4 regions of the Mesorhizobium sp. NBSH29 genome follow, and region 3 is predicted to be linked to each of the others. Evidence: predicted binding sites of a transcription regulator. Region 3 holds the regulator's gene; each other region holds the start of a gene.

Region 1 (7,861 bases), 690 kb from region 3:
GGCGCCGACGCCAGTTTCGGCCTATCTGCACTCGGCAACCATGGTGAAAGCTGGCGTCTATCTGCTGATGCGCCTTAACCCGGCCATGGGTGACACTGTCGCTTGGGAAACCATTTTGCCCCTGTTTGGTGGCGCGACGCTGCTCACCGGAACAGTTCTCGCCATGCGTCAGACGGACCTCAAGCTGATGCTGGCCTACACCACCGTGGCATCGCTTGGTCTTCTGGTCATGCTGACCGGCTTCGGTTCCGACAAGGCAGTCAAAGCGGCGGTGCTCTATCTGATCGCGCATTCGATGTTCAAAGGAGCGCTGTTCATGGTCGCCGGCCTTATCGACCATGAGGCGGGCACGCGTGACATTACCAAGCTTGGCGGGCTACGCCGCGCCATGCCGATTACCTTCACCGCCGGCATCCTGGCAGCACTCTCGATGGGTGGACTGCCGCTCTTCTTCGGCTTTTTGGCCAAGGAAGAAATCTATGCCGCACTCGGTTTCACCAGCGGCTGGGCAGCATTTTTGACGCTGGTGGCCATTGTCGGAAACGCTCTGATGCTGGCGATCGGTTTTCTGGTTGGGCTAAAACCCTTCCGGGGGGCGGAAGAAAAACATCTGGCCAAGGCCCATGAAGGCCCACCACTTCTGTGGCTCGGTCCGATCATTCTGGCACTTTCCGGCCTTGGGGCGGCACTGCTCTCGCCACTGGCGCACACGCTGTTTTCGAGTCCGATGTCGAGCGCGGTGGCCGGCAAGTCGGTTTCCGTTGAAATCTCGACCATTCCCCATATCGGCATGCCGTTGTTGCTGTCGCTCGTTACCGTGGCGCTCGGGATTGTTTTCTATCTGCGCGCAGATGCCATTCGCGCCCGCGTCGACGCAGTCTTGAAAACCATTGGCTGGGGACCGGACCTTGGCTTTGACCAGGCAATGCGTGGCCTGATCCGGGTGGCGCGGGTGATCACCAGCATCGTCCACAATGGCCGCCTGGATATCTACCTCACCGTCACCTTCATTGCAGTCGCGGTCGCGCTTTTGGTGCCGATGGTCATCTATGACGAATTGCCTGTCATGCCGGCATTCCCCAACCTGGCCTTCTACGAATGGGGCGTTCTGGCAATTGCCATGATCGGCCTTGGCGCGGTCGTCTATGCCAATGACCGACTGACGGCCATTGTGTCGCTCGGAATCCAGGGGTTCGCGGTGGCGCTTCTCTTCATGCTGATGGGCGCGCCTGACCTGTCATTCACGCAGTTCATGGTCGAAACGCTCTCGGTGGTCATCCTCGCTTTGGTGATGACGCGGCTGAAACTGACGCCGTCCGACCGGCGTCCAACCGGTCAAAAGGCGCTCGATATCTCCATCGCTGTCGCCTGCGGTACGGGGTTCGGCCTGCTGCTCCTCAACGTCACGCAGCTTCCGTTCGACACCACGCTGAGCGACTTCTTCAACGCGCAGTCAAAGGTGATCGCCCATGGCCGTAATGTCGTGAACGTCATCATCGTCGATTTCCGCGGCATCGATACGCTGGGTGAAATCGGCGTCGTGATGATCACAGGCCTCGCCATCCTCGCGCTGATCCGCATCAGGGTTCAGCGTGAGCCGACCGTGACTGCAAAGGACAAGCCATGAACAGCCTGATCTTTCGCACCATGGCACCGTACCTCACCAGCCTGATGGTGCTGTTTTCGATTTTCGTCCTGCTGCGGGGTCACAATGAGCCGGGCGGTGGCTTCATCGGCGGGCTGATCGCCGCCTCCGCCTTTGCCATTTACGGCATCGCCTGCGGTGTGCCCCAGGTGCGCCGCGCCTTCTATTATCACCCGATGGCGATCTCCGGCTTCGGCCTGTTTATCGCGTCTCTGTCAGGCTTCGTGTCGATGTTTTACGGCGTGCCGTTTCTGACCGGCATCTGGACAACGGTGAACATTTTCTGGGTCGATGTCGATCTCTCGACGGTGCTGTTTTTTGACATTGGCGTCTATCTGGTCGTCGTCGGCTCCATTACCTCGATCGCGCTGGCGCTTGAAGACAGGGTGGACGACTGATGGAAGCGATCCTCTCCTACGTTGTCGCAGTGTTCTTTGCGGTCGCCATCTACATGATGCTGTCGACCCATGTGGTGCGCATCGTGCTCGGCGTGGCGATTTTCGGCAATGCGGTGAACCTTTTGATCTTCACCGCCGGCCGTATCGTGCGCGAAGTGCCGCCGATCATTCCTGAAGGGCACGATGTGCCGGTGGGTATCGTTGCCAATCCGCTGCCGCAGGCGCTCATTTTGACCGCGATTGTCATCTCGTTTTCCTTCTTCGCCTTCCTGCTGGTGCTGGCATACCGCGCCTATCAGGAGATAGGCACTGATGAGACTGGGGGCATGCGCGTGGCCGAACCGGAGGGCGATGGCCTTCCGCCGATGGGATATTGACCATGGCCGTAACTTTGCCCGCTGATCTCTCCGCCGCCATGACCGGCGTGACCGCGCTCGCCGACTGGGTCATTGTCGCACCCGTTGCGGTACCGATCCTGTTTGGCGCGTTGTTGCTCATGTTTCGCCATGAGACTCGAAGCCATGCGCTGATTGCGCTCGCCGGCCTGGCGATTACCGTCGGCTCCACGGTCGCGCTTCTCTCGCGCGTTCTGGGTGAGGGCCCGCTTGCCATGACCATGGGCCGTTGGCTGCCACCCTTCGGTATCTCGTTCACCGCCGACGCGCTGGGTGCTGCCTTTGCGCTGGTGGCATCGGCAATTGCCCTCATCTGTGCTCTGTTTGCAGCGCGCGACATCAGCGCGACGGGCCGGCGCTACGGCTTCTACCCGTTTCTCATGCTGATGATGGCTGGCGTCAACGGCGCCTTCCTGACCGGCGACGTGTTCAACCTCTATGTCTGGTTCGAGGTCTTTTTGATCTCTTCCTTCGGACTTTTGATCCTCGGCTCCGAGCGCGACCAGATCGATGGTGCCACCAAATACGCGATCCTCAATCTGGTCGGCACAACGCTGTTCCTGATCGGCACCGGCTATCTTTACGGCACTTTCGGCACCCTCAACATGGCCGACATCGCCCGCAAGGTGGATGGCCTGCGCGGCACCGGACCGCTGATGACACTCGCAGCGCTTTATTTCCTCGCATTTGCCATGAAGGCAGCGGCCTTTCCGGTCAATTTCTGGCTGCCCGCCTCATACCATACGCCGCGTATTGTCATTGCAGCCCTGTTCGGCGGGCTTTTGACCAAGATCGGCATCTATGCCCTGCTCAGGGTGTTCGTGATGCTTTTCCCGGTAGAGCGCGCCGAACTGTCCACCGTGATCGGCCTGGTGGCGGCAGCGACGATGATCATCGGCATCCTGGGTGCCCTGGCGCAGTCCGATACGCGCCGCATCTTCGGTTTCGTGGTGATCTCGGGCGTCGGTGTCATGCTTGCCGGCGTGGCGCTGGGCGGTGCCGCCGGCACCTCTGGTGCCATCCTCTACGCGGTTCATTCCATGCTGGTGATGACAGCGCTCTATCTCTTGGCCGGGCTGATGCGGGAAGTAGGCGGCAGTTTTTCGCTGCACGAACTGTCCGGTCTCTACAAGGCCTCGCCGCTGCTGGCAGGCATTGCGCTGCTCCTGGTGTTCTCGATTTCCGGCCTGCCACCCGGCTCCGGGTTGTGGCCCAAGGTCGTCCTCGTCAAGGCAGCACTGGATGGCAATCAATGGTGGCTGGCGCTGGCAATATTGGCCACCGGGCTGTTGACAACAATCACCATGGGCCGTGTTTTTGCGCTCGCCTTCTGGCGCGAAAAGGCCGCGCTGAAGCCGGAGGGCGAGACGGGCCCGCTGACGACGCTGGGCGGTGTGTCACTCATCGCGCTTACGCTGCCGCTTCTTGTGCTTGGCGTCTATCCAGAGCCGTTCATCCGCATGGCTGACATCGCCGCCGCCGGACTGATTGACTCGTCCACCTACATAAACACCGTATTTCCAGGAGGGACGCCATGAACCTCTATCTGAGCAACGTCATCCTGGCGCTTGCCTGGGCCGCTGTCACCGGCTCGTTCTCGCTGGCCAACATCGTCTTCGGTTTCGTGCTGGGCGCAATGGCGCTCTATCTGATCCGGGAGCAGACCGGCTCGCTCGGCTACTTCCGCCGCAGCTGGCGCATTTTATCGCTCACAGCCTTGTTTCTCTATGAGTTGGTCCTTTCGGCTTGGCGCGTATCCATTCTGGTCCTGTCGCCGAAAATGGATCTGAAGCCCGGCATCTTCGCCTATCCGCTCAAGGCAGAGCATGATGTTGAAATCACACTTCTGGCCAATCTCATCACGCTGACGCCCGGAACCCTGTCGGTCGATGTTTCCGAGGATCGAAAGACGCTGTTCGTCCATGCGATCGACTGCTCGAACCCCGAAGCAGTGCGCCGTGATATTGCATCCGGCTTTGAGCGCAAGATCATTGAGGTGTTCAAATGAGCGGCGAAGCATTTCTGGATTGGGCGCTGCTTTTTGCTCTGGCGTTGCTGATGCTGTCGTTTCTGCTGACGGTTGCGCGCGTGTTGCTTGGACCAACATTGCCGGACCGGGTGCTGGCGCTCGACATGCTGGTCTCTATCGCCATTGGTTTCATCGCGGTGCTGGGCATCAAGACCGGCTTCACGCTCTACCTTGATATCGCCATTGCACTGGGCCTCGTCGGCTTCCTGGCAACCGTGGCCTTTGCACGTTTTATCGCCAACCGCCCGGCAGAAGAGCCGACGCCGCGCTCTGGAAAGCCGTCGCCAGATCAGGGTATTGGCCGATGATGGACATGATCCAGAGTTATCTCGCCGGCATCCTGATTGTCATTGGCGCAGCCTTCGCGCTGATTGCATCTATTGGCCTGCTACGGCTGCCGGACCTTTACACGCGCATGCACGCGGCCTCCAAGGCCGGCACCATGGGATCAGGCATCATGCTGATTGCACTGGCGATCTACACGGACGATCAGGCGGTGCTGACGCGTGCACTGGCGGGAGTGATCTTTTTCTTGCTGACAGCACCTGTTTCATCGCATCTGCTGGCCAAGGCAGCTTATGCAGCCGGCTATCCTATGTGGGATGGCTCGGTGAGGGATGAAATGAAGCCAAAGGCTACACGTCAACGCCGCAAGCCAAGGAATGGTAAAGCTTAAGTTGTATCTGAGGGTCGACATAACGCAGGGTAAATCTCCGTTATTATCCCGTACAAGAGGTTGTAATTCTGCGATAAAAGACCGATCGTAGACCTTGAGTAATAAGGATTCACGCATTCTTGCCCTAAGTAACGAATATCAATTGACTTGTAATACTAATAAGCTCATTTAGAGGTAGCGGCCGGACTAGCCAAATATGTATTCCTGCGCAGCGTCCGCCTGATAGCCCGAAAAATGAAATATTGGGCACAGATTCAAAACTTATGTTGGGGTGTGAAGAGCTATGGACAATAACGAAACAGCCGTAAGAAACAGCGAAATGCTGATCGAACTGACCGCCGATGTTGTGGCAGCCTATGTAAGCAACAATCCTGTTCCTGCCGCTGAATTGCCGCATCTGATTGCCGACGTGCACGCAGCGCTCGGTCGCGTAGGTGGTGCTCCGGAGCAGCCGGTTGCTGAGAAGCAGAAGCCTGCGGTCAATCCGAAAAAGTCCGTTCATGATGATTACATCATCTGCATTGAGGACGGCAAAAAGTTCAAATCGTTGAAGCGTCACCTGATGACTCACTACGGCCTGACACCTGATCAGTACCGCGAGAAGTGGGGCTTGGACGCGACCTACCCGATGGTCGCGCCAAACTATGCTGCCGCACGTTCGCAGCTGGCCAAGAAGATGGGCCTCGGCCGCAAGCGCAAAACCGCTTCCCGGTGATCGTTTAAGACGGTTGTATCACGGCGCCTTCGGGCGCCGTTTTGCGTTGCGCGCCACGCTTGGCTTGACTGCGCGCCGCGCTGGGCCATGTGCCTCCCAAATCCCCTCAAGCGCCTGCTTCAGAGCAATGTGTCGATTGAGGTCATAGCTCGAGTGCCTGCGCAGCCCTCTGAGGCGCTCGCGTTCAATCAGCCGCGCGATGCGGGCTACAAGCGCTGGATCACCATCCCGATACATTTTCTCCTCGATGTCGATGCCAGCCACCAGTTGCAGCGCGACACGTAGCCGTGATGCCTCTTCGGCGTGCGTCTTGCGCGCTTGGAAACCGCGGATTTCCTGGATTAACCCGTCCATATCTATGCCCCTTGATGCTCGCCATGATTGTCATCGCCGAGCAGGGGGTGGGGATAGATTTTTCCGATTCGCGAAAATTTAGTCGATAATAACCGATAAAGAACAATGGCTTATGAACGAAGTGCGAGCTGCTTCGTTGCTGTTTTGTTCACAACCTGACATGCAACCGGTATAAGAAGATATTCCTATTTTCATCATGGGGGATGATTCGCCGTGCAAGCGCTCCAGGCAGAACCACAATATTCCACGCAACGCAACGCGACGAGGCCACGGCAAGTCAGCCGCAGATTTGGCGACCCAGCGGAAAACGCAGTGAGGAGGTGATCGAACTGTGCGAGGCGATGATCGACCTGACCGCCGCTCTTTTTACAGTCTCGAGCAAGGAAATGCGCAAGCCAGGCAGGTCGCGATCAGAGATCGCCCGCGTCAGGCAGATCGCCATGTATGTATCGCATGTGGTGCTCGGTCTCTCGATGTCCGAGGTTGGCAAGGGGTTCCAGCGCGAACGCACCACGGTTCTCCATGCCTGCCATCTGATCGAGGATCTGCGTGATGACGACGAGTTTGATTGCCTTGTGGCCAAAGCCGAGCGCATAGCTCAAGCCGCGTTCAAGAACCGAAAGGCGGCATGACATGGAGCCCTCCACCCATAAGGTCGTGCTGCGCCTGCTCCGCTTTCTATCAACCGGATCAGCTATTTCGCACAGTGCAGCTGTAGACAGTCAGATACTGCTTGATGGCGGAGCTCGCGGAACTATTGCGGTGCCTCGTATCGCGTTTGACGCGCTCATCTCGTCTGGGCTGGTGCTGCGCGACAAGACCGGCAGTATCAAGCTTGCGGACGCCGGCGTCGCATGGCTGAAGCGTCAGGCAACGTCGTGCGACCCTTTTGCCGGGCAGCATCGCGATCTTGCAGGCGTCAGGATTGAAATGTCCGACGGCGCCATCGCGACCGTCACCGCCAATCTCGCAGAATCACCACTGGCAAAACTGCTGCGCCACAAAATGCGCAACGGTTCCGCTTTTCTGAGTGCGGAAGAATTCCAGGCTGGCGAACGGTTGCGGTCTGACTATACGCGTGGCCAGATCATGCCGCGGCTCGGCGCGCATTGGGAAGCCTCTGTCTCTTCGGGTCGCCGCGGTGGCAATGGCATGGCAGACATCACCGATGCGGCATTGGCCTCCCGCCAGCGCGTTGATCTGGCGATAGATGCCATCGGCCCGGAACTGGCAGGCGTGCTGATCGATATCTGCTGCTTCCTGAAAGGCCTGGAGCAGGTGGAGATGGAACGCGGCTGGCCCGTTCGCTCGGCGAAGGTGGTGTTGAAAACGGCCCTTGGCGCTCTCGCCCGTCACTATGCCCCGCCGCCGAAATCGCGTCGAAGCTCAGGCTTTGTTCATTGGGGCACAACCGACTACCGCCCAAAGCTCGGCAGCGAACGTCTGTAGCCGCCTAGTCGACATTCTCCAGCGCCAGCGTGGCGTCGCGCTTGATCCGCTTGACCATGGAGCGCAGCCCGTTTGAGCGCTGGGGCGTGAGGTGTTCGTCGAGGCCGAGCGTACGCAAGGCCAAATCGGCGTCGGTCTCCATGATCTCGCTGGCCTTGCGACCGGAGAACAGTGCGAGCACGATAGCGACCAGCCCCTTG
Region 2 (7,861 bases), 1.5 Mb from region 3:
GATTAATCCGGATGCGACCGGCTTGCGCCAGTTTGGCGCTCAGCGAACGCGACTTCACCACCCTCGCAAAGAACAGCCATTTGTCGAGACGTTGGCGGCCAACAGCGGTCATAGGCAGCAAACCTGGCTACTTCTTTAACTGATCCCGCAGCGCCGCGAGCTTGGCAAAGGGTGAATCCGGGTCGATTCGAACGGGCCGCTCTTCACGCGGGCGCGGCTGGAACTCAGGTTTGGGCTTGTGATTTACCGGTGGACCTGGTTTTTTTCCCTGGAATTTCCGATCAAAGCGTTCACGCCCACCTTCGCGTCGAGGTTTGCCGACATGAGCGTCTCCTGCTGCTTCGCCCTTCGGTGCCGGTGCAGGGTTCGGTTTGCGGGCGTTCGACCGCTGATTGCCGCGTCTTTGCCCGGTGCGATCCTCGAAGCGGGCCTGACGCCATACCAGAATTGGCTTGGCTTCCTCAACCGGTGGTGTTTCGGGGGAGGACGCACCCACCTCGCTCGCCATGATCGAAGCGTCTGTGTGGCCCGGAACTGCAGGCGAAAGCTCGCTGATTTGAACCTCAATCGTCGACGGTTCCTCAGAAGCCACAGGCGCTACCGCTCCAGCGGCCAGACTGGAATCGCCTACTGTGGCTTCTTCTTCGGCGAGTTGCAGATTAGCGGGCTCGGCATCCACTCCTGCGGCGAGATGGGGTACGGTGCTGCCCGGCTCGGTCAATGCATCGCCTGTTGCGTCTGTTTCTGCGCCAGGCTCGGCTAGCTCTGCAGCTTCTGGGGAGACCGGGAGTTCAACGGTCTCGACTTCCGCCGCTGCTTTTGCCTGGACATCTTCAGCTTGCGCAGCGGCCTTTTTGACTTCTGCTGCGGCAGCGGCCTGCCGAACCGATTCGTCGAGCTCTGCCAGCTTTTGCTTGACGGAGCCGGCTTCCTTCGGCTCAGATCGGTAGCCTAGGCCCTTCAATATCTCCTCAACATCATCGGCAGTGGCGCCGAGGATGGACATCATTGCGGGGGTCACTAGAAATGTATTGCCGTCAAAAGCTCCATCCGGGCGAGGCCCGGTTCCCTGACGCCAGGCCAGCGCCGGGCGGATGAGATCGGCCAGCCGCTCGAGAATGTCGACGCGAACAGCGCGGCGGCCAAGATTGCGGAAGCCTGCGAGGCGGTAGAAAGTCGGGTCGTAGGTCGCGTCTATAACCACCGAAGTCCTACCTGCGGCGAGCGAATGAACAACATCGCCGAAGCCGGCTTTGTCCTTGCCGTCATGCTTCAGTGCCCAGAGCAGAGTTACCAAACCTGCCGGCCCCGGCTTCAAAAGCGCAGGGACAAAAATGTGATATGCACCAAAACGGACGCCGAGACGCCGAAGCGCGCCACGCGCATCTTGGTCGAGCGCTTTTACCTCGTCTGCAATGTCGCGTCGGTTGATTAGGCCGAAATTCTCGACAAGTCGAAAGGCAATGCCACGGGCGGTGCCCGCCAGCTGCTCGGCATCACGCAGGTCGACCAGCGGCTTGAGAAGGCTTTCGATCTGAAATCCTACAAAGCGTTCCGCCCGTACGGCGACTTTGTCGCGCGATTGTCCGGTTAATTGTTCGTCGGCCAAAAGAATGACGCGCGGTTTCAACGCGTCTTCGTCTGAGGTCAGCGTTGCGATGGGAGCGCCGATCCAGCGAAGCACGCCGTCCGAGCCGAGCGCGATATCGCTGTTGCCGGACGTGGAAAACCTCTCGGCACGCGCATCATATTCCAGCGCAAGCGCCTTTTGGGCGGCGGATTTTATGGCTTTGGCGTCTTCGCCTTCGGCGGTTTGGTCCGCGGTGAAGCGAAACCCCTGCAACTCGCCTACCGGATGGCCTTCGACAAGAACCGCTCCGGTTGGGCTGATTTCGGCTTCAAGCATGCTATTTTCTCTCAGGCGTCTCATAAGCACGGAAGTCCTGCGGTCTACGAAGCGTTTCGTCAACCGGTCATGCAGGGCATCCGACAATCTGTCTTCAATCTCGCGCGTTTTTTCCTGCCAGTGTGTGGGATCGGCAAGCCATCCAGGACGGTTGGAGACATAGGTCCAGGTGCGGATCTGCGCAATGCGATGCGACAGTGTATCGATATCGCCATCGGCAGAATCGGCGCGCCTGACTTGCTCGGCCATATAATTCTCATCGACATGGCCGCGCTCGGCGAGGTCGAGATACATGGATGCGATCAAATCCGAGTGTTGAGCCGGGGCAATGCGTCGATAATCCGGTAACGCGCACGCTTCCCACAAAAGCGCGACTCGCTCGCGGCTCGTCGAAAGCCGCCGAATGTCCGGATCACGCGACAACTGCTCCAGAGCCTGCGCGTCAACTGCCGGCAATGCGCGGGTGAGGCCGTCGGTAGGCGCCGGTGTTTCGATGGAGCGCTTCAAAGCATCGATATCGGTGAAATCGAATGCGGCGGTTCGCCACTGCAATATTTTAACAGGATTGAATTCATGCGCCTCGATCCGGCGCACCAGTTCATCGTCTAGCGGATCGACCTGGCCGGTCACGCCGAATGTACCGTCACGCAGATGCCGGCCGGCCCGCCCTGCAACCTGGCCGAGTTCGGCAGCGGTGAGGTCGCGATATTGAAAGCCGTCGAATTTACGGTTCTGAGCAAAGGCTACGTGGTCGACATCGAGGTTGAGCCCCATGCCTATTGCATCGGTTGCGACAAGATATTCGACATCGCCGTTCTGGTAGAGCTCAACCTGCGCATTGCGGGTCCGGGGGCTGAGCGCTCCCAGCACCACTGCTGCACCTCCGCGCTGGCGGCGGATCAGCTCCGCGATCGAATAGACCTCATCGGCCGAAAAGGCGACGATGGCAGAGCGGCGCGGCAGCCGCGTGAGCTTCTTTTGCCCCTCATATGCAAGGTGCGAAAGGCGCGGGCGGGTCACTACCGAAATGCCCGGCAAAAGCCGTTCCAGAATGCCGCGCATGGTGGCGGCGCCAAGCAGCAGCGTTTCCTCGCGACCTCGGAGTGTAAGTATGCGGTCTGTGAAAATGTGTCCGCGCTCCAAGTCTCCTGCCAGTTGCACCTCGTCAATGGCAACAAAGGCAGCCTTGGTTTCACGTGGCAGCGCCTCCACGGTGCAGACCGAGAAGCGGGCGCCGGGCGGATGGATCTTCTCTTCGCCGGTGATCAGCGCGACGTTGGCATGGCCGACCTTTTCGACAACCCGGCTATAGACCTCGCGTGCTAGCAGGCGGAGCGGCAAACCGATCAGACCGCTGCCATGGGCGACCATCCGCTCGATGGCAAGATGCGTCTTGCCGGTGTTGGTCGGACCAAGCACGGCGGTTACATCGCGGCCGGATACCGCGCCAGGACCGCTCTGTTTCGGCAGCATATTCATCGCAGAGATGGATCGCTTTCCTGTTTGGGTCCGTTAGGAGCGGACGAAAACGGCGGCACCGTAGGGCAAACGCCACCGCGACACATATAGGAAAAAAAAAGCAGAGCGAAAGCGCAAAATGGCTGCCAGTTAACGTTTGGAACGAGTCTGGAACGAATCAGCGACGAATCACTGACTCAGCCCTATTCAGGTTTTGTTCACGGCGACATCTAGCGAAACTGATGAAGCCTGACACCAGATGCTGAATCGTTGATTTCCCCGTTTTCGGCAAATTTCCTGCAATTGGTTAACGCGGGTTGGAGTTCACCATAACTAGCGTCTTGGTCATGGATAAAATCTCCTTAACTCCTCGATAGTGTTAACAAATTCCTTAGGCACTGGGAGCGGCCGGCCCCGAACAAACCAGTTTGCGTTAACACTCAAGCCAAACACGGAACGAAGCAGCTACGAATCAGATTTTTCGAAAGATTCTTGTTGTGTTCACCCCTACATATAGCGTCACGGCATCGGGCGTTCCCTAACGTCCATGAATGTGTGCCTTCAACTGATCAGTATTTTTCCCCGTAATAACCTTTCTGTCCTGTTGCGGGACATGCCGAAGTTGCGCGTCGAAGGACGCGAAGGAAAAAAAGCTGTGGTTTGCGCGCTGATTGGCCTGAACGCACGACGGGTACAATTGTGTTTACGCAAGGTCCGTGCGCACAACCGCACATTGTATGAGGAGGGAAAATCATGACCAAACGTTTGATTGCAGAGTTTCTTGGTACATTCTGGCTGGTGTTCGGGGGATGCGGCAGCGCGGTGCTGGCTGCGACATTTCCGGAAGTGGGAATCGGGCTGCTCGGCGTTGCGTTCGCCTTCGGCTTGACTGTTTTAACGATGGCCTATGCGGTAGGTGGAATCTCCGGGGGGCATTTCAATCCGGCCGTTTCGATTGGCCTACTGGCGGCGGGGCGGTTTCCCGCAAAGGACATCATTCCCTATGTCATGGCGCAGGTGATTGGTGCTATCCTTGCTTCGGCGGTGCTTTATAGCGTCGTGTCCGGGAAAGCCGATTTCACGTCCATTGGCGGCTTTGCTACCAACGGCTATGGCGATGCGTCGCCTGGGAAATATTCGATGCAGGCAGCGCTGGTGACTGAGGTCATGCTGACCTTCATGTTCCTGATGATCATTCTGGGCGCTACGTCAGGCCGCGTGCCGGCCGGCTTCGCGCCGATTGCCATAGGGCTGGCGTTGACGCTGATCCACCTGATCTCGATCCCGGTTACCAACACGTCCGTCAATCCTGCCCGCTCTACCGGGCCTGCGCTCTTTGTCGGCGGAATAGCGCTGCAGCAATTATGGCTGTTCTGGCTGGCGCCCATTGTTGGGGCGATCCTAGCCGGCTTTGCCCACAAGACGCTTATGGGCGACGAGCCGACGGCCTGATCAATGCTCTATCAAGAAAAAACGGCGCCTTGCGGCGCCGTTTTTTTGGCGAGATAACACCTGCTCAGACTACAAACTGCCCACCATTTGCGGTGAGTGTCGATCCGGTGATGAAGCCTGCATCGTCAGATGCCAAGAAGACCACGCAGCGGGCTATTTCGGCAGCTTCACCCAACCTTCCGACAGGGATTTGCGCAATGATCTGCTCGCGGATCTTTTCAGGAACGGCCATGACCATATCGGTTGCGATGTAGCCGGGGCAAATTGCGTTGACCGTTATGCCGGCCCGCGCGCCTTCCTGTGCCAGGCTTTTGGTGAAACCCAGATCGCCCGCTTTTGCAGCTGAATAGTTGGCTTGGGCAAACTGGCCCTTTTGCCCGTTGATCGACGAGATGTTAACGACGCGACCGAACTTGCGTTCGCGCATTCCCTGCCACAATGGATGCGTCATGTTGAAAACGCCGTTCAGGTTGGTATCCATGACCTCCTGCCACTGTTCGCGCGTCATCTTGTGAAAGGGAGCGTCACGCGTGATACCTGCATTATTCACAAGGATATCGATCGGGCCAAGATTGGCCTCGACCTTGCCGAGGCCATCCACACAGGCGTCGTAGTCGGCGACGGACCATCTATAAACGGGAATGCCGGTTTCGGCGTTGAAGCGTTCGGCAGCCTCATCATTGCCGGCATAATTTGCTGCCACATTGCAGCCCGCTTGCTTAAGTGCGACAGCGATCGCTGCGCCTATGCCCCGCGTGCCCCCAGTGACGATGGCGGTTCTGCTCATCCATTCCTCCCATTTGCATCAGCGATATCAACGGCGAGGCGTTGTTAACTCTTCTATCCGTCGATATCCGTTCCCGTGGTTGTCAGTTCATTGCTTCCACGCACATGGCCACACCCATTCCGCCGCCAATACACAGTGTTGCCAAGCCCTTTTTTGCATCGCGCCGACGCATTTCATAGACAAGCGTGTTGAAGATGCGTGTGCCCGATGCGCCGATTGGGTGGCCGATGGCAATGGCGCCGCCGTTTACGTTGACGATTTCGGGGTTCCAGCCCATGTCCTTGTTCACCGCGCAGGCCTGTGCTGCGAAGGCCTCATTGGCTTCGACCAGGTCCAGATCAGCGGCAGTCCAGCCGGCCTTTTCCAATGCCTTGCGCGATGCAGGGATTGGCCCGGTGCCCATCACTGCCGGATCAACTCCAGCAGTCGCCCAGGAGACAATTCGTGCGAGCGGCGTCAGGCCGCGCCGGGTTGCTTCAGCCTCGCTCATCAAAAGTACTGCGCCGGCGCCATCATTGATGCCGGATGCGTTTGCCGCAGTCACCGTGCCATCCTTCTCGAAGGCCGGGCGTAGCCGCTGCATGGCGTCGATGGTTGCGCCAAGACGAATATATTCGTCCTGGTCGATGATCGTGTCGCCTTTGCGACCCTTGATTGTCACCGGAACGATCTCGTCCTTGAATTTTCCGGCTGTCTGGGCGGCCTCCGCCTTATTTTGAGAGGCGAGGGCGAACTCGTCTTGCATTTCCCGGGTAATCTGAAACTGGCGCGCTACATTCTCTGCCGTATTGCCCATGTGATAGCCATTGAAGGCATCCCACAGCCCGTCGCGGATCATCGTGTCGATCATCGCAAAGTCGCCCATTTTCACGCCGCTACGCAAATGCGCGCAGTGTGGCGACAGCGACATGGATTCCTGCCCGCCGGCGATAATGATCTTCGCGTCGCCGGAGGCGATCTGCTGCATGCCGATGGCGATGGTGCGCAGGCCCGATCCGCAGACCTGGTTGAGGATCCAGGCTGAAGCCTCTTTCGGTACTCCTGCCAAGATAGCAGCCTGTCGTGCCGGATTTTGGCCCTGACCTGCGGTCAACACCTGGCCGAGGATGACCTCATCAACCTCTGCTGCGTCCACTCCGGCGCGGCTCAGCGCTTCCTTGATCACGAGAGCCCCGAGCTCGTGTGCAGGCGTCGCAGCAAAGGACCCGTTGAAGGAACCTACTGGTGTGCGCGCGGCGCTTGCGATGACGATCGATTCGGAAGCAGGCATAAGACGTCTCCAGATGTTCGGCGAGGTGCGGTGAGCTCTCTGCTTTTTTCTTGCTGGTTATCGGGGCCAAGTCAAACCGGAAATAGGCGTGGTGCAGGCATGCTGCAGCGTCGGACAATTTTGCTGTGCAGCATATTCCGCCCAGGAATGGGGCGCCTTCAATCCCGCAGTGCACAAAGCGCTTTCAAATCCGGTGGATTTGCGCATATCCTTTCCGGGTAATGACCGATGCCGGGATCCATCCGGTTGGGCGCACTGATTGGGGAGAGATCCGATGGCTGCTAAAGGCGATCCGATAGTCATCAAGAAATATGCGAACCGGCGGCTCTATAACACTGGCACCTCGACCTATGTGACCCTTGAGGACCTAGCCGAGATGGTTAAGCGCGGTGAGGAATTTACCGTGCAGGATGCCAAATCCGGAGACGACATCACGCATCCGGTGCTGACGCAGATCATTTTCGAGCTGGAAAACAAAGATGGACAGAACATGCTGCCGATTCCGTTCTTACGGCAGCTGATTTCATTTTACGGCGACCAGATGCAAACAGTAGTGCCGAGCTTTCTTGAGCAGTCCATGGTTGCCTTTGCCAAGGAACAGGAGCGGTTTCGCGATCAGATGAAATCTGCCATCGGCAAATCCCCCATAGAGGTGATGAAGATAGCGCCACCGATCAAGGCACTGGAAGAGCAGACGCGCCGTAACGTCGAAATGTTCCAGAACGCCATGCGCATGTTCATGCCGTTCCCGCCAGGAGGCGTCGCCGCAGCGCCAGCGCCAGATCCTGAAACAGTCACCCGAGACCCTGGTGACAAGCCGGACGACCTTCAGGAGTTGAAGGAACAGATCGCTGCCATGCAGCGCAAGATCGAGTCTCTCGGATAGAACCTTCTCGTTAAGAACCCACTTGCCACCGCGAATGCGCCTCCGGCTGTCTGTCGTCGAGATTTGGAGAATTGATAATTTCTGATCCCATGACCCTGGCAA
Region 3 (7,861 bases):
TCGTGGCGAAGACCGCACGGTAGATTACGTAGCGCTTCCGCAGGCGCTGGTGGAACCGGTCACCGCTCCGTCGGATGACGTGCTGGCCAAATGGTTCGAGGATAACAAGAAGAACTATGCCGCCCCGGAGTATCGCAAGCTTGCCTATGTAAAGCTCGAGCCGGCTGACATCGCTGATGTGACCGCAATCACCGACGAACAGGTAGCAGCCGACTACGAATCCGGCAAGGCGCGCCACACCACTCCCGAGACCCGAACCATCGAGCAGATCGTCTTCAAAAGCGCCGACGCCGCCAAGGCAGCGCGCGGTTCAATCGATGCCGGCTCGACGTTCGAGGATGTTGCTAAAGCCGAGGGCAAAACCCCTGCCGACACGGTGCTGGGCACATTTTCAAAGGATCAGGTCGCCGACAAGGCAATCGCCGAAGCAGCGTTCAGCCTGCGTGAGAGCGAAGTGAGCGGAACGGTGGACGGTGCCTTCGGCCCGCTTCTGCTGCGCGTCACTGATATAAAGCCTGAAATCGTGCGGCCCTTCGCCGAGGTGAAGGAAGACATCCGCAAGGATCTGGCGCTGGCCGAAGCCAACCGGGTGCTGCTTGATGTGCATGACGCCTATGAAGATGCCCGTGCTGGTGGTGATTCCCTGGCAGAGGCTGCCGCCAAGCAGAAACTGACAGTCGTCACCATCGACGCTATCGACCGCGCTGCCCTGAAGCCGGATGGTGCAGTGATCAATGATATCCCCTCGTCGCAGGAGGTTTTGAAGGCAGCGTTCGAGACAGAAGTTTCTGTCGAAAACCCGCCCTTGCCCACTTCCGGCAACGGCTACGTCTTCTATGAGGTACAGTCGGTCACACCGGCGCGTGATCGCACTCTGGATGAAGTACGCGCAATTGTCGTGACTGACTGGACCGCCGCCGAGACAAAATTACGTCTTGCCGCCAAGGCAGGTGAGATCGAACAACGCATCAAGTCGGGCATCTCCCTTAATACGATCGCAACCGAGATGGCCCTGGAAAAGCAGACCAAGCGCGGCCTGAAGCGCGAGGCCGATGATGCCGATTTCGGCAAGGAGGGTGTGGCGGCCATGTTCGGCGTTCCTGAAAAGGGCACCGGCACGGTGTCCTCGCCCCAGGGCGATGCGCAGATCGTTTTCCTGGTCGCTGAAGTGTTCGAGCCGGCCGGTGCTGGTCCCGATGCCGTTCCTGATGATCAGAAGAAGGTCTTTGCATCCGGCATGTCGGATGATCTTCTCGATCAGCTGGTCGCGCGTCTGCAGGCAGATTATGTTGTTACGGTCGATCAGGGAGCGGTGCAACGCGCATTGGCGCTGTGATGCACCCATGAGCACGCTAAAAACCTATATTATGAAAGTCGCAAGCGGCGACGCGCTTTCCTTTGACGAAGCGCGCGCCGCCTTCGAAGTCGTGATGTCCGGCGATGCCACACCCAGCCAGATCGGCGGCTTTCTGATGGCCTTGCGGGTACGTGGCGAAACAGTCGACGAGATATCGGGCGCAGTCGCCACGATGCGCGCCAAGATGCTGACCGTCGATGCGCCCGAGAACGCCATCGATATTGTCGGCACCGGCGGTGATGGATCGCACAGCGTCAACATCTCCACAGCCTCTGCCTTTGTCATCGCCGGCTGCGGTATTCCGGTGGCAAAACACGGCAATCGCGGTCTCTCCTCGCAGACAGGCGCGGCCGACGTGCTCGTAGCGCTCGGCGTCAAGATCGAGCTGTCTCCCGCAGAGATTAGCCAGTGCATCCATCAGGCGGGTATCGGATTCATGTTCGCGCCGGCCCACCATCCGGCCATGAAACATGTCGGCCCAACGCGAGTCGAACTCGGCACCCGCACCATCTTCAACCTGCTCGGGCCGCTCTCCAATCCGGCTGGCGTGCGGCGTCAGATGGTTGGCGTCTATGCACCCGAATGGGTGGAGCCTCTGGCGCATACGCTGAAGGCGCTCGGAGCCGAACGCGCCTGGGTTGTCCACGGTGACGGTCTCGACGAAATCACTACCACCGGTGAGACGCGCGTTGCAGAATTGCTTGACGGTTCCATCCGCTCTTTCACCGTCAGTCCTGACGATGTCGGCCTGCCCACCCACACCAGCCAGTCACTCAGGGGCGGCGATGCGGCCTTTAATGCGCGCGCCCTGCGTGACCTGTTGGACGGCGCCCCAGGCGCTTTCCGCGATACGGTGTTGATGAATGCCGGTGCCGGTCTTGTCGTCGCCGGAACGGCAGCAACCCTGCACGAAGGCGCGACCGCAGCCGCCAATGCGATTGACAGCGGTCGAGCAGCAAAAGTTCTTGAGGCTTTGATCACGGTTTCAAACGGCACTAGCTATGTCTGATATTTTATCCCGAATCGAGATCTACAAGCGCCAGGAAATTGAGGCTGCGAAAGCCGCTCTTCCGCTTTCCGAGGTAAAAGCCCGTCTGGCCAACAGGCAGCATCCGCGCGACTTTCTTGCAGCGCTTGAAAGCAAGCAGCGTGCAGGGCAATATGGCCTGATCGCCGAGATCAAAAAAGCGAGCCCTTCCAAAGGGTTGATCCGCACCGATTTCGATCCGCCCGAATTGGCGAAAGCCTACGAAGCGGGCGGAGCGGCATGCCTGTCGGTTCTCACCGACACGCCTTCGTTTCAGGGCGCCCCGAAATTCCTGACAGACGCACGCGCGGCGTGCATGCTTCCGGCGCTGCGTAAGGATTTCATGTTCGACCCCTACCAGATCTATGAAGCCAGGCTGTGGGATGCCGACGCCATTTTGCTGATCATGGCATGCCTTTCGGACGACGCTGCAAAACTGCTTGAAGAAACCGCCTTTGAACTCGACATGGACGTCCTCATCGAGGTTCACGACGAAGCCGAACTTGAGCGCGCGCTAAACCTGTCGTCACCGATGCTCGGCATCAACAACCGCAATCTGCGCACATTCGAGACCAGTCTCGAAACGTCTGAGCGCCTGTCAAAACTGGTTCCGGATGATCGCCTTCTGGTCGGTGAAAGCGGCATTTCCAGCCATTCCGATTGCCAGCGGCTCGCCGCCTGCGGCATCACTACCTTCCTGGTGGGCGAAAGCTTGATGCGCAAGCCTGACGTAGCGGAGGCAACGCGCCAACTGCTGGCCGAACAGGCTGCCTGACACCCATGGCCGACAAACCAGCCCTCTCCCATATTACCGCCACTGGCGAAGCCCATATGGTCGATGTCGGTGCCAAGGCTGACACCGAGCGCACGGCAATAGCCGAGGGCTGCGTGGTAATGCAGCCTGAAACCCTGCGGATGATCCTCGACGGCAATGCCAAAAAGGGCGACGTGCTGGGTACTGCCCGCATAGCCGGCATCATGGCGGCCAAGAAGGCGCATGAACTTATCCCGCTTTGCCACCCGTTGCTGTTGACCAAGGTTAGTGTGGACATCGAGCCGGAAGACACCTTACCCGGCCTGCGCGTCACAGCGCTGGCGCGCGTGACCGGCAAGACCGGTGTCGAGATGGAAGCGCTGACGGCCGCGTCCGTCGCCTGCCTGACCATCTACGACATGGCCAAGGCCGTCGACCGCGCCATGACCATCACCGGCATCCGCGTCGTCGAAAAGACCGGCGGCAAATCCGGTCCCTTTTCCGCCGCCGACAGGGGCGACTGACATGGCGCTGCTGCCTGTCGAGGAAGCGCTGTCCCGACTGCTCTCCGATGTCACGCCGGGCTCTGCAGAATCAGTTACGCTGGCGCAGGCCGCCGGCAGGGTTTTGGCCTTCCCGGTGGCTGCGCTCCGGACGCAGCCCCCCTTTCCCGCCTCGGCGATGGATGGCTATGCGGTGCGCGCCGCAGACGTCGCAACCGTACCGGTAATGCTGCGCCTTATCGGCGAGGCTCCGGCCGGCCACCAGTTCGACGGCTCGGTCGGCCCCGGCGAGGCCGTGCGAATATTCACTGGTGCGCCGGTGCCGCCAGGTGCCGACACCATCCTGATCCAGGAAAATGCTCGTCGCTTTGACAGCGGCACCGTCGAGGCTGTCGAAACAGTCGCCGCAGGCCGTCATATCCGCAAACCCGGGCTTGATTTCGAAACCGGCGATCCGCTGCTCGACGCCGGCCGCAAGCTTGACCCCGCAGCCCTCTCGCTCGCTGCCGCTGCCAACCATGCGCAGCTCGATGTCATCAAGGCTCCGCTCGTTGCTATCATTGCCACCGGCGACGAATTACAGCCGCCCGGCAGCCAGAATGTGAGGCCCGATCAGATCATCGCGTCCAACGGCTTTGGCGTGGCCGCTATCGCCATGGATTGCGGCGCGCGGGTGCTTGACCTTGGCATCGTGCAAGACGACGCCGAAAAGATCGCGGCAGCTTACCACAGGGCCCTGACTGCTGGCGCCGATGTCGTTGTAACTCTGGGCGGCGCATCGGTCGGAGATCACGATCTCATCCATGATGTACTGACAAGCCAAGGGATGACCCTCGATTTCTGGAAGATCGCCATGCGTCCCGGCAAACCCCTGATGTTCGGCCGCCATGGCACGGTGCGAATCATTGGCCTCCCTGGAAATCCGGTGGCCAGTCTCGTCTGCTCGCACCTGTTCCTGAAGCCGCTCCTGCTCAAACTGGGTGGACTGCCTCATGAGCCTGGCTTGCAGTCGGCAGTACTTGCCACGCCCATGGCCGCCAACGACCAGCGCCAGGATTATGTCCGCGCAATCATCTCGGAACAGGATGGCACAAAGGTCGCAACGCCCTTCGCCCTACAGGATTCCTCGATGCTAAAAACGCTGGCTGCCGCCAATGCCCTGATTGTCCGGCCGCCTCACGCACCGGCCGCACCTGTGGGCGAAACCTGTCCCGTGCTGATGTTACGCTGAACAACGTCTGTCAGTATTCATTAAAATTTAAACGGTTGCAGAACACAACTGGAACAGATAGTGTTTGTTCTGGTTTTGTTTTTGATCCGATTCATATCTAGGGGGTCCGCCGCCATGCTCACGCGCAAACAACATGAACTGTTGATGTTCATCCATGAGCGCATGAAAGAAGCAGGCATTCCCCCCTCTTTTGACGAGATGAAGGATGCGCTCGATCTCGCTTCCAAGTCGGGCATACATCGGCTGATCACAGCGTTGGAAGAGCGTGGCTTCATTCGGCGCCTGCCCAATCGGGCGCGTGCCCTGGAGGTGCTGCGCCTGCCTGATTCCATGTCGCCGGGTCTCGCTCCCACCCAGCGCGGATTTTCGCCGAGCGTCATCGAGGGCAGCCTTGGAAAGCGCAGTGAACCGATGCGCAAGCCTGCTGCCAGCAATGATGACGACGCCAATGCCGCAGTATCGATTCCTGTCATGGGCCGCATCGCTGCTGGTGTTCCCATCGACGCCATTCAACACAAGACGCATTCGATTATGGTTCCACCCGAAATGATCTCCGGTGGCGATCATTATGCTTTGGAAGTGCGCGGCGATTCGATGATCGATGCTGGCATTTTCGATGGCGACACGGTCATCATCCGCGATGCCAACACAGCCAATCCGGGCGACATCATTGTCGCGTTGGTTGACGAAGAGGAAGCGACGCTGAAGCGCTTCCGCCGCAAGGGTGCGTCGATTGCGCTGGAAGCAGCCAACCCCGCCTATGAGACACGCATCTTTGGTCCCGACCGGGTCAAGGTCCAGGGTCGCCTTGTCGGCCTCATCCGACGTTATTAGTTAATCAGCCTCGGCATTTTCCGCCTCGCCTTCGGGTTTGCTGCGCATCTTGCGCTGATAGGGCGGATTACCGCGTGCCTCGCGTGAGAAACGGCGTTGCGTGTGCCATGGGCGATAGTGATTTCCGATCGCAAAGGTGACGACCGGCGGGTCGGTGGCGCTCAATAGAATGGCGGCACTGCCATGCGCGGCAAGGTCACGTTTGGTGATGATCTCGACAGGCTGGCCCGGACAGATATTTTTGGCCGTCGCGTCGTCGATCACGATGATCGAGGCGATGGCGCATGCGCCGCGCGCCGCTTTGGCGTCCGCAGCATGCGCGATCACCGCCCCGCTGCCATGGCGCGACATGCACACGCCCGCATCACAAAGGAACGGGATGGCGCCGGGAACCTCGTTTCCGAGGGCCTGATATGGCTCGTTGCGCGGTCGTGTAATGTCGGGCGTATCCAGCGCGCGCTGCCAGTTCTCCATCGCGAAGGCACTCGGGCGATTGCGGTTCACCGCCAGTTCGCCGTCGCCAAGCCGGACGCCGACAAGCCGCGCATCCTCGGAAATCAGCACATCGGGAAGTTGTCGGCTGCTCGCCATGAAAAGACCGACTGCCAGAAAGGGCAGTGCCGTCAGCCTCAACCGTGTCGACGAAAGCGTCGCCAGCACGAGCGCCACGGTCATTACTGCAACCGAACCTGCCGGAATGAGCCCCACCGCATCGATGGGCGAGCGTTCTGAAAACCAGTTTGCGATCGCCAGCATGGCCGACAGCCCCTTCCCCATCACAGCAAACACATAGCCATCAAGACCGAATGGCATCGCCACCATCCCGATTACGGCCGAAGGCATGACAATAGCTGAAACCACTGGCATTGCCGCCAGATTGGCAGCCAGGCTAAGCGGCGATATCCGCTGGAAGTGATAGATGCCGAAAAGCGTCGTCGCTGTTCCGGCGATCAGCGACGTCAGCGCTAACCCACCAGCATAAAATAGCGCCTTGCGGGCCATCCTGTAGGGGAGCGGGAGATGAGCTGTATCAATGGCTGAATGGGTTGGCGTTCGTTGACGCCCCGACCAGGCAGCGTAGCCGCCAATCAGCGCCGCGGTTGCCGCGAAAGACATCTGGAAGCTTGGGCCCATCACCTCATGCGGCGAACGAGCCACCACGAATAGTGCAGCAATGGCCAGATTGCGCATCGTCAGTGCCGCGCGGTCAAACAGAAGTGCCGTCAACATGACGGCCAGCATGATGTAGCTGCGCTCGGCGGCCACTGCAGCACCCGAGACGAACAGATAGGCCGAAATCGCCACGAGTGCGGCGCCGGCTGCAAATTTCTTCACCGGATAGCGCGATGCAAAGCCCGGGAAAAGCGCGAAGATGCCGCGCAGCAATCCCATCACAGTTGCCGCTACCAGCGCCATGTGCAGACCCGAAATAGATAGAATATGCGCCAATCCGGTGCGCCGCATGGCTTCGTTGACCGGTTCGGGAATGCCGCTCCGCACACCCACAACCAGCGCCGCCGCAATCTGTCCCTCCACGCCGCCAATGCCATCGGCGATCCGTGCCGCAAGCCCTTTGCGGGTGTTTTCCACAAAGGTCAGTGCGTTCGTGCGCCACCCCGCTTGTTTAAGCGCACGGACATCCAACTCGGGCCCGATGAGAAAAAACCCGCTCGCGCCGATGCCAGAAAAATAGCTCTGAAACGAAAAGTCATAGCTGCCCGGTCGCACCGGTCCGGTGGGCGGCAGCAGACGAACCACGCCTGCCACCGCCGATCCGGCCTGCAGCCCTTCGGGCATAGCGCGCGCGGTGACCCTGATCCGGTCGGGCGCATAGCGCAGGGTTGGTCGCTCGGTCGCGGCCACATCGATGGTCAGCCGGACCCTGCCGCTTGGCTGCGGTTCTACCAACACCACATGGCCCATGACCCGTGTCGTGATGTCCGAGCCGATAATTTTGGTGCCGGTACGCCATACCTCCAGCTTGGCCGCCAGCACGCCCAGAAGCACGATCAGCGCGATAGTAAGCGCAAGGCGTAGTATTGGCTGCCCGCCAGCCACCAGAGCCAGTGCGGCAAGCGCAAGCACGCTGCTCCACAGTGCATAAAACTCAGGCTCTCCAACCGCTGTAAAATAGGCGATCACCCCAACCGCCAGG
Region 4 (7,861 bases), 900 kb from region 3:
GCGACCGCGAGGTCGAACTTTTCATCCGCGCTGCACTGGCCAAAGAGTTTCCTCGCGATGGGATTGTCGGGGAGGAGCATGCACCGGTTCCAGGTTCATCAGGTTTTATCTGGGTGATAGATCCCATCGATGGCACCGCTAACTTCGTGCGCGGCATTCCCGCTTGGTGCGTGGTCATCGCCTGTGTGAAAAACAATGAAGCGGTAGTGGGCGTTGTTCATGAGCCTTGCACCGGTGAGACATTTGGTGCGCGGCGCGGCGGAGGTGCTTTCCTCAATGGTCATCCCATCAAGGTATCAAACGCGCAAAATCTCTCTGACGGTTCGGTTGGCGTCGGCTTCAACAGCCGCACACAAAACAGCGCCATTGTTCCTTTGATTGCTTCGATCATTGAACAAGGCGGCGTATTTTTTCGCAACGCCTCTGGCGCGTTGATGCTGATCTACGTCGCAGCCGGACGGCTGATCGGGTACACGGAAGACCACATGAATGCTTGGGACTGTGTCGCAGCCATGCTGGTTATCGAAGAGGCGGGCGGCGTCGTTGAACCGTTCAACACGGATGATGTGATCGCCAACGGCACGATTGCGATTGCGGGTGGCAAGGGTGTGTTTTCGAAGATTCGCGAACTGTCCGTTGCTGCCTACGGGGTGTGAGAGCGAACCTACATTTACATCCGCTGCACAAACTGCGAATCTTTTCCGATGATTGAACTTGTCCGTACAAATGATCCCGTCATTATCTCATTCATCGAGGCGTTGCTGCGTGATGCCGAAATTAAATTCATGGTGGCAGACCAGAATATGAGCGTGTTGGACGGTTCGATCGGGGTTCTTCCACGACGGATACTGGTTGCAGACGAGTCAGCTGATCAAGCGCGCAGGATTTTGACCGATGCCGGGATTGCCAACGAAATCAAGGATGGTTGAGACCGCTCTATGGCCCACCCATCGGAGACGATAGACGGCTTTCAGAAAGGCCGTTTTTTTGTCGTGCAGCCGCTCGGCAAAGGTCATCGCACCGGCATGGATGCCTTGGTTCTTGCCGCAACGGTGCCGGCAGAATTTGGCGGAAATCTGGCCGATTTTGGCTCCGGTGCTGGGGCTGCCGGTCTGGCGGTTGCATCACGATGCCCGCGGGCGACCATCGTTCTGGTCGAACGGGAGCTTGAAATGGCGCACTTTGCGGCGGCGACGCTGGCATTGGCGCAAAACAGCCATCTGCGTGAACGATCTCGGTTTCTGCGCGCCGATGTTGCGCTGACCGGGATGGCGAGGATTGCTGCTGGGCTTGTCGATAACAGCTTTGACTTTGTCATCATGAACCCCCCCTTCAACCAGCGTGACGACCGATTGACGCCAGACAGGCTACGACAAGCAGCGCACGTTATGAATGATACGACGTTTGAACATTGGCTGCGAAGCGCTGCTGCCGTTGTGAAGCCGAGCGGCTCGGTAGCCCTTATCGCCCGGCCCCAGTCACTCGCTAAAATTTTGACTGCTCTTGAAGGGCGCTTCGGCGGGGCAGAAATTGTCCCGGTTCAACCGCATGCCCAAGCGCCGGCAATCCGCATCATTGTGCGAGCAAAACGCGGGTCGCGGGCCAAGCTTGCCCTTATGCCGCCTCTGGTAATTCATGAGGAAAACGGGACCTATTCCAATCGCGCCGACGCTGTCGTCAATGGAGAGGTTTCACTGTTCGGCGATTGATCAGAGGTAAAGTCATTGCCGATGCAACGGTGACCTCCTACATGCGGTCTGCCAACTGGAGATCTGTTTTGCTGAGACGTTCGTTTAGTCGCTTTCTGCCAAAGTCGATGCGGTCCAACGCCGTTGTGGTACCCGTCGTTCGGTTGCAGGGTACCATAATGAGCGGCGGCGGGCAGTTTCGCTCCAATCTTTCGCTGGCTTCGACTGCCGGCATTCTTGAAAAAGCCTTTGCATACCCGGAGGCGCCGGCTGTTGCGATTTCAATCAACTCGCCGGGCGGGTCGCCAGTTCAGTCGCGACTGATCTACAAACGCATCCGCGATTTGGCGACTGAGAAGAACATGAAAGTTCTGGTATTTGTCGAGGATGTAGCTGCGTCTGGAGGCTATATGATCGCAATCGCCGGCGATGAGATTATCGCTGACCCTTCCTCAATCGTTGGTTCTATCGGCGTGGTTTCGGCCTCGTTCGGCTTTCCTGAACTTCTGAAAAAAATAGGCGTCGAGCGCCGGGTTCATACCGCTGGCAGTAACAAAGCTGTACTTGATCCGTTCAAGCCTGAAAAGAAGGATGACATCGAGCACCTGAAAGCGCTGCAACTTGAAGTTCATGAGACCTTTATCGATCTCGTCAAGGAACGGCGTGGCGACCGACTGGCGAACGATCCTGATCTTTTCACGGGGCTTTTCTGGACAGGCAAGAAAGGTGTTTCCCTCGGGTTGGTTGATTCGCTCGACGACATGCGCAGTGTGGTAAAGGCGCGGTATGGTGACAAGGCGCAGCTTAAGGTCATTTCAGCGTCTCGGGGTCTGTTTGGACGAGGCCTCGGTATGTTCGGTATCCATAGCGTCGTTCCTGCGGGGCTTGGCCAATCGCTCGCCACCGGTCTTTTCGATGCGGCGGAAGAACGCGCATTATGGAGCCGCTTCGGCCTTTGATTGGCCATCGATGACGGCTATAATTGAAATTAGAGGTTTGCCGGCCGCAACCCCAGATATCGAGAAGGGATGAGCATACCATGCCGCAGCTTATTTTCTTCGGCCTGATCGCCGCAGCTGGATGGTATGGGTACCGCCATTTCATCAAGGAAGCGAACAGGGTGACCGCGAAGATCCGACGCGAAGAGCAGCAGGCCGCTAGTGGCTCGCAGGGAACGCTGGTTCAGGATCCCGAGACAGGCGAATACCGGATTGCCAAGGACTGACACTCTGGAACCTTTTATCGAACACATCGGGGCAACATGGCGTGCGCCAGCTAAGATCAACCTAGCGCTGCATGTCACGGGTCGACGACCCGACGGCTACCACATGATAGAGAGCTTGGCGGTGTTCACCCGTTTTGGCGACCTCATCACAGTCAGAAGCGCGAACGAAGACAGTTTCTCAGTGAGTGGTCCGTTTGCGGACAAAGTGCCTGTCGACGCCAATCTTATTCTCAGTGCACGCGATGCGCTTCGGTCTGCATTTCCTGCGCAATGCTGCTCGCCTGTCGAGATTGTTCTGGAAAAAAATCTTCCCGTGGCCTCAGGCCTCGGCGGTGGTTCCAGTGACGCGGCAGTTGTACTGCGCGAACTGACAAAGCTCTGGAGCATTCCTTGCACGCACAGTGACTTGGCCCAGCTTGGTGGGCAGCTTGGTGCTGACGTGCCGATGTGTCTTTCGGGCAAACCCTTGTTGGCCAGTGGCATCGGCGAAACCGTGCTGCTTGTGTCTGATTTTCCGGCACTTGGGCTCGTTCTAGTGAATCCCGGCATTCCGGTTGCAACATCGAATGTTTTTGCAGCGCTTCTCGATCACAACAATGAGGCGTTGCCCCCGTTGCCCAGTCAGCTCAACTTTCACACGATCCGCAACTGGCTTGAGATCACCCGTAATGATCTTGAAATTCCGGCGCGGATAATGCAGCCGGTCATTGGCTCTGTCGTCAAATCGCTTGACCGCGCCGGGTCTGCGTTCACCCGAATGTCAGGTTCAGGGGCAACCTGTTTTGGGCTGTTTGAATCGGGTAACATGGCCAAGCGCGCGGCGATTTCCATCCGAGCCCGAAATCCGGGGTGGTTTGTCGCCGCGACCCGAAGTCTGGCGTCAGAGGACGTTCTCCGTGCAGCCTGATGCCTTACGCACCTTCATCCCTATCCGCATCGCAGTGTTGACCGTTTCCGACACTCGTACCGTTGCCGACGACAAGTCTGGTCAGACACTCGCAGACCGGATCATCGATGCCGGGCATATTTTAGCGGCAAGGGATATTGTCGCTGATGATCGCGATAAGATCCGTGATCAGGTTCTGGCATGGTCTCAGGATAAGGCAATAGATGTCGTTATCACCACGGGCGGGACCGGGTTTACTGGGCGTGACGTGACGCCCGACGCTCTAGAGCCGCTCTTCGAGAAGCGCATGGACGGCTTTTCTGAAGTGTTTCACCGGATTTCATACGACAAGATCGGCACCTCTACGATCCAGAGCCGGGCGACGGGGGGCTTGGTCAACGCAACGTTTGTTTTCGTCTTACCGGGCTCACCCGGGGCCTGCCGCGATGCATGGGACGGCATCATCAAGCCGCAACTCGACTATCGCCACATGCCCTGTAACTTTGTGGAAATTATGCCGCGGCTCGACGAGCATCTGAAGCGCGGGGCCGAACCTACTCACAAGGTTTATTGAGGCACCGCAGCCATTGACCCATTGCCAGTGGCGGAAACAGAGCTGTCAATTGTCGGATCGGTCGTTTTTGACGGTCGACCGCCGTTGCTCATCGCCTTGGCAGGCATAATGTAAGTCGGCAGAATTACCCTAATGTTGCGTTTGGGAACATTGGCGTCGGCTGTAGTTGTCGGGTCTATACCAGGGAATGCAGGACTTTCGTCGACACCATTACCTGCGATATTAGGGCGTCTGGTGGGCAGAGGTATAATGGCTGCAGACATGTTGCTTGGCGTCACCGTACGCGCCTTCATCTCGGCGATACGGTCTTGATAGCCATCAAAATCGCAAGATTTGAAGTTCACGGCATCACGATAGGCGAAAGCGTTCGGCAAGTCCGCATATCTGATTCCACCGTCCACGGCCTGCATGTCTTCCGTTTCTAGGGCCATGTCTTCAAGCTTGTAGACGGCGACGTCTTCGCTTTCACAGATATATCGGCATCGATCTAGCGTGTCAGTCGCATTCTTCAAGCCCACAAACTGAGAGTTTGGGGCGGGGAAATAGTAACCGTCTTTAAGTCGCACACAAAACAACATGGTACCCTTGACGCGAAATTTCGCGACCGGTGCCTGCACCGCTTCCCGCTTTTGCCGAACCTTGGGAGGAGGAGCATTTTCTGCAGGCTTCAGATGAGGTGAACTCGCCCGTGCGTTGTCTTTCTTTTCTGGCATCTTTTGCCTCTCGACCTGCCGCTGGGCTACCGGTTCCTGCTTCCTGGGAATGGAAGCTTTGCGCGATACAGAAGCTCTTACGACCTCCGGACGTTTGTCTTTTAGTGGCGAAAGCGAATTCTTTTTCTCGGTTGAGGCTGTTCTTAATTTGTTGTCTTCACAGCCGAGTGCAGCATATCGGGAGCGAACCTGGGAGACATTGGCGCCACCTCCCAAAGTTTGATCGATCTGGCGCTGAACGGAGGCCCGTCGCTGAGAAAGCTCGCGACACGGGTCGAATAAGCCGCCCGACGATTTTTTTGACGAACACTGCCGCGCGCGTTCCAAACCACGAAGGGCAGATAGCTGACGAAGCAATGAAGGATCTACGTTGCGCGCGCTGGACTTCCCAGCTGTCAGCAACTGCGCCTTCAAATCCGAGCATGACTGAGCGAGAACAGGAGACGGAAATAGAGAAATCATGAACACCAGAGAGATCGTAACTCCAGCCCGTAAAATATTTTTAATACTTTTTATTTTTGTCGAGATCATTTTATTCTTCCCAATTCTTAATTAGAATTAGTTAAATAAGCAAACTCTAAGCTTTATTATGCAATCTCTGCATTAGATCACACGACTCACGCAAAAAAATACTTTCTGGTTTTTAGTGCAACCGGTCAACCGCGCACAACCAATAATTGTTGAGTGCGGTAAACAGAACGTATCCAAATGGTTGAGTACTTGCGCTAATTCCGCAGCCTTGCCGGAATAATCTCGGCGGCAAGGAGGCGAGTAGCCAACCCCCGCCCTATCGCATCCATCCTGGAAGCACTGCTGGCGAGCGTTGACGCACTTTTCTTGGATATGAGCAGACCCTGAGCCAGAGGCCGGACTGGCGATAGAACTCTTGTCAGGAATCCGGCACGTTCGCGACGGGACCGGGAAAAACGGGCCGGCATTTCGGATTTGGCAACGTGCTGAACGACTTCGTCAACCCACCCCTCAATCAGCCTTGCGCCAGGCTCCAAGATCAAGAGCCAATCGCCCTTTGATCTTGCCACGCAGGAGAAAATTGAGATCCCCACTTCGACGTGACAGCCTGCCTGTTCTGCAACCCTGCGCGTCTGATCTTTTGACCCGGTGTCACACACGATAACTTCGCGAATCATACCCTCAACGGCGCCAGAAACCAGCGACGCCAGCGTTCTCGCCAAACCCTCCTCGTCATTAATGGTCTCGATTAGAACAGTGAGCATCTTGCCCGCCTAAACGCTCGAAGCGCAAAACACCAGATATCCATAAGTTCCGTTATATCTCAAAATATTGTTCTTGCTTTGTTCTCTTTCCGTGGATAGGAATAGTTTCATGAAAATGGCACTCAATGAGATCACGGATCGCGCCAAAGTGGAACATATAGGCAACGCCGACATTGCTGCCTTCGGCAAAGGCAGAGCAGAGATGGCCAATTCCATGATTGAGCAGAGTGAAATCCGCGTCCGTCCCGATCGCAATCGGGGGCGCGCTGCCGGCATCAACCCCTCAGGACGGTTCGAGCCGGTAAGCCGACATGTGTTCGATGACGGCTGGAGTTCGCTGGAAGATCTGCCACCATTTAAAACTCAGGTGCAGGTCGAAAAGCCACGCACAATCATCACGCGCAACGAATCCCCCGACATCTCATTCGATCGCTCTATTAACCCCTATCGCGGCTGCGAGCATGGCTGCGTTTACTGCTTCGCGCGACCTAGTCACGCTTATATGGGGCTCTCACCAGGCCTCGACTTCGAATCAAAATTATTTGCCAAGCCGGACGCGGCAAGGCTGCTGGAGCGCGAACTGGCGAAGGATGGATATCAACCTCGAACCATCGCAATAGGTACGAACACTGACCCGTATCAGCCGATAGAGCGGGAGTATCGGATTATGCGCGAGGTTCTGGAGGTTCTTGACGGTCATAACCATCCGGTGGGGATTGTCACCAAATCGGCGTTGGTGACCCGCGATATCGACATTTTAGCGCGCATGGCGGAGCGTGGTCTGGCCAAGGTTGCGCTCTCGGTGACCACCATGGACCGCATGCTGGCTCGGATGATGGAGCCGCGCGCCGCAACGCCCACGAAAAGGCTAGAAACAATTAGGACCTTAACCGATGCCGGCATTCCGACATCTGTTATGGTGGCACCCATTATTCCTGGACTGACTGACCAGGAGATCGAGCGCATTCTGGATGCAGCACGCGCTGCGGGCGCCAGAGATGCAGGCTATGTCGTTCTTCGTTTACCTCTTGAGGTTTCGCCCATCTTCAAGGACTGGCTTTTGCGGCATTACCCTGACCGCTACCGACATGTGATTTCGCTGATACGGTCGATGCGCGACGGCAAAGACTATGACGCCGAATGGGGCAAGAGGATGCGCGGCGCTGGGCCTTATGCTTGGCAGATTGGGAGACGATTCGAGATTGCGGCACGTAAGTTGGGGCTGAATGCGGAGCGTACAAAACTGCGATCCGATCTGTTTCAGGCGCCAGCCGAAAAAGGAGAACAGCTCTGCCTTTTGTAGATCGCGCTTAAACTTATTCCGTCCGGCTTTTCCCCTGACCGCCGACGGCGCCTTCCCGGTTCGCCGCCCCTGAACTTGGAAGGACTTGCGGAGAGTTGGAGCTGGTGCGAGCATTGTTACGCAATGCCACGTCCAAGCTCTGATTCTCCGCAACTTTTCGAAATTAGTGAACGGCCGGATTTCGGATTCGAAAGGCGTGCCATGGCTGACGGCCTATGGCCGGTGGCAGGGCTTGAT

The links. Region 3 encodes LexA, which represses DNA repair genes until DNA is damaged. Its sites were predicted from a motif close to TGTTCNNNNTGTGTTCNG; they were not measured.
Region 1: GA830_RS10855 (cytoplasmic protein) is a predicted target of LexA. The motif match lies at 6,347-6,364, and genes of this name have one in related genera.
Region 2: GA830_RS03695 (helicase-related protein) is a predicted target of LexA. The motif match lies at 3,523-3,540, and genes of this name have one in related genera.
Region 4: GA830_RS09675 (PA0069 family radical SAM protein) is a predicted target of LexA. The motif match lies at 6,390-6,407, and genes of this name have one in related genera.

Annotation. Positions count from the first base shown of each region.
Region 1 is NZ_CP045492.1:2,176,167-2,184,027, forward strand. It holds gene GA830_RS10815 (putative monovalent cation/H+ antiporter subunit A) at 1-1,627, shown strand, start outside; gene GA830_RS10820 (Na+/H+ antiporter subunit B) at 1,624-2,043, shown strand; gene GA830_RS10825 (Na+/H+ antiporter subunit C) at 2,043-2,420, shown strand; gene GA830_RS10830 (Na+/H+ antiporter subunit D) at 2,423-3,976, shown strand; gene GA830_RS10835 (Na+/H+ antiporter subunit E) at 3,973-4,446, shown strand; gene GA830_RS10840 (cation:proton antiporter) at 4,443-4,775, shown strand; gene mnhG (monovalent cation/H(+) antiporter subunit G) at 4,772-5,143, shown strand; gene GA830_RS10850 (MucR family transcriptional regulator) at 5,427-5,858, shown strand; gene GA830_RS10855 (cytoplasmic protein) at 5,877-6,212, opposite strand; gene GA830_RS10860 (helix-turn-helix domain-containing protein) at 6,533-6,844, shown strand; gene GA830_RS10865 (DUF6456 domain-containing protein) at 6,846-7,661, shown strand; gene GA830_RS10870 (SufE family protein) at 7,666-7,861, opposite strand, start outside.
Region 2 is NZ_CP045492.1:753,932-761,792, reverse strand. It holds gene GA830_RS03700 (RNA-binding S4 domain-containing protein) at 1-112, opposite strand, end outside; gene GA830_RS03695 (helicase-related protein) at 128-3,385, opposite strand; gene aqpZ (aquaporin Z) at 4,118-4,816, shown strand; gene phbB (acetoacetyl-CoA reductase) at 4,881-5,603, opposite strand; gene GA830_RS03680 (acetyl-CoA C-acetyltransferase) at 5,686-6,873, opposite strand; gene phaR (polyhydroxyalkanoate synthesis repressor PhaR) at 7,148-7,759, shown strand; gene GA830_RS03670 (GlcG/HbpS family heme-binding protein) at 7,849-7,861, shown strand, end outside.
Region 3 is NZ_CP045492.1:2,864,850-2,872,710, forward strand. It holds gene GA830_RS14230 (SurA N-terminal domain-containing protein) at 1-1,336, shown strand, start outside; gene trpD (anthranilate phosphoribosyltransferase) at 1,344-2,366, shown strand; gene trpC (indole-3-glycerol phosphate synthase TrpC) at 2,359-3,159, shown strand; gene moaC (cyclic pyranopterin monophosphate synthase MoaC) at 3,165-3,662, shown strand; gene GA830_RS14250 (molybdopterin molybdotransferase MoeA) at 3,664-4,872, shown strand; gene lexA (transcriptional repressor LexA) at 4,987-5,706, shown strand; gene GA830_RS14260 (ComEC/Rec2 family competence protein) at 5,707-7,861, opposite strand, start outside.
Region 4 is NZ_CP045492.1:1,961,153-1,969,013, reverse strand. It holds gene GA830_RS09715 (inositol monophosphatase family protein) at 1-656, shown strand, start outside; gene GA830_RS09710 (putative signal transducing protein) at 705-929, shown strand; gene GA830_RS09705 (tRNA1(Val) (adenine(37)-N6)-methyltransferase) at 939-1,709, shown strand; gene GA830_RS09700 (S49 family peptidase) at 1,751-2,647, shown strand; gene GA830_RS09695 (hypothetical protein) at 2,728-2,913, shown strand; gene GA830_RS09690 (4-(cytidine 5'-diphospho)-2-C-methyl-D-erythritol kinase) at 2,930-3,820, shown strand; gene moaB (molybdenum cofactor biosynthesis protein B) at 3,810-4,373, shown strand; gene GA830_RS09680 (DUF2865 domain-containing protein) at 4,367-5,617, opposite strand; gene GA830_RS20400 (glycosyltransferase) at 5,812-6,321, opposite strand; gene GA830_RS09675 (PA0069 family radical SAM protein) at 6,470-7,624, shown strand; gene GA830_RS09670 (ribonuclease HII) at 7,748-7,861, shown strand, end outside.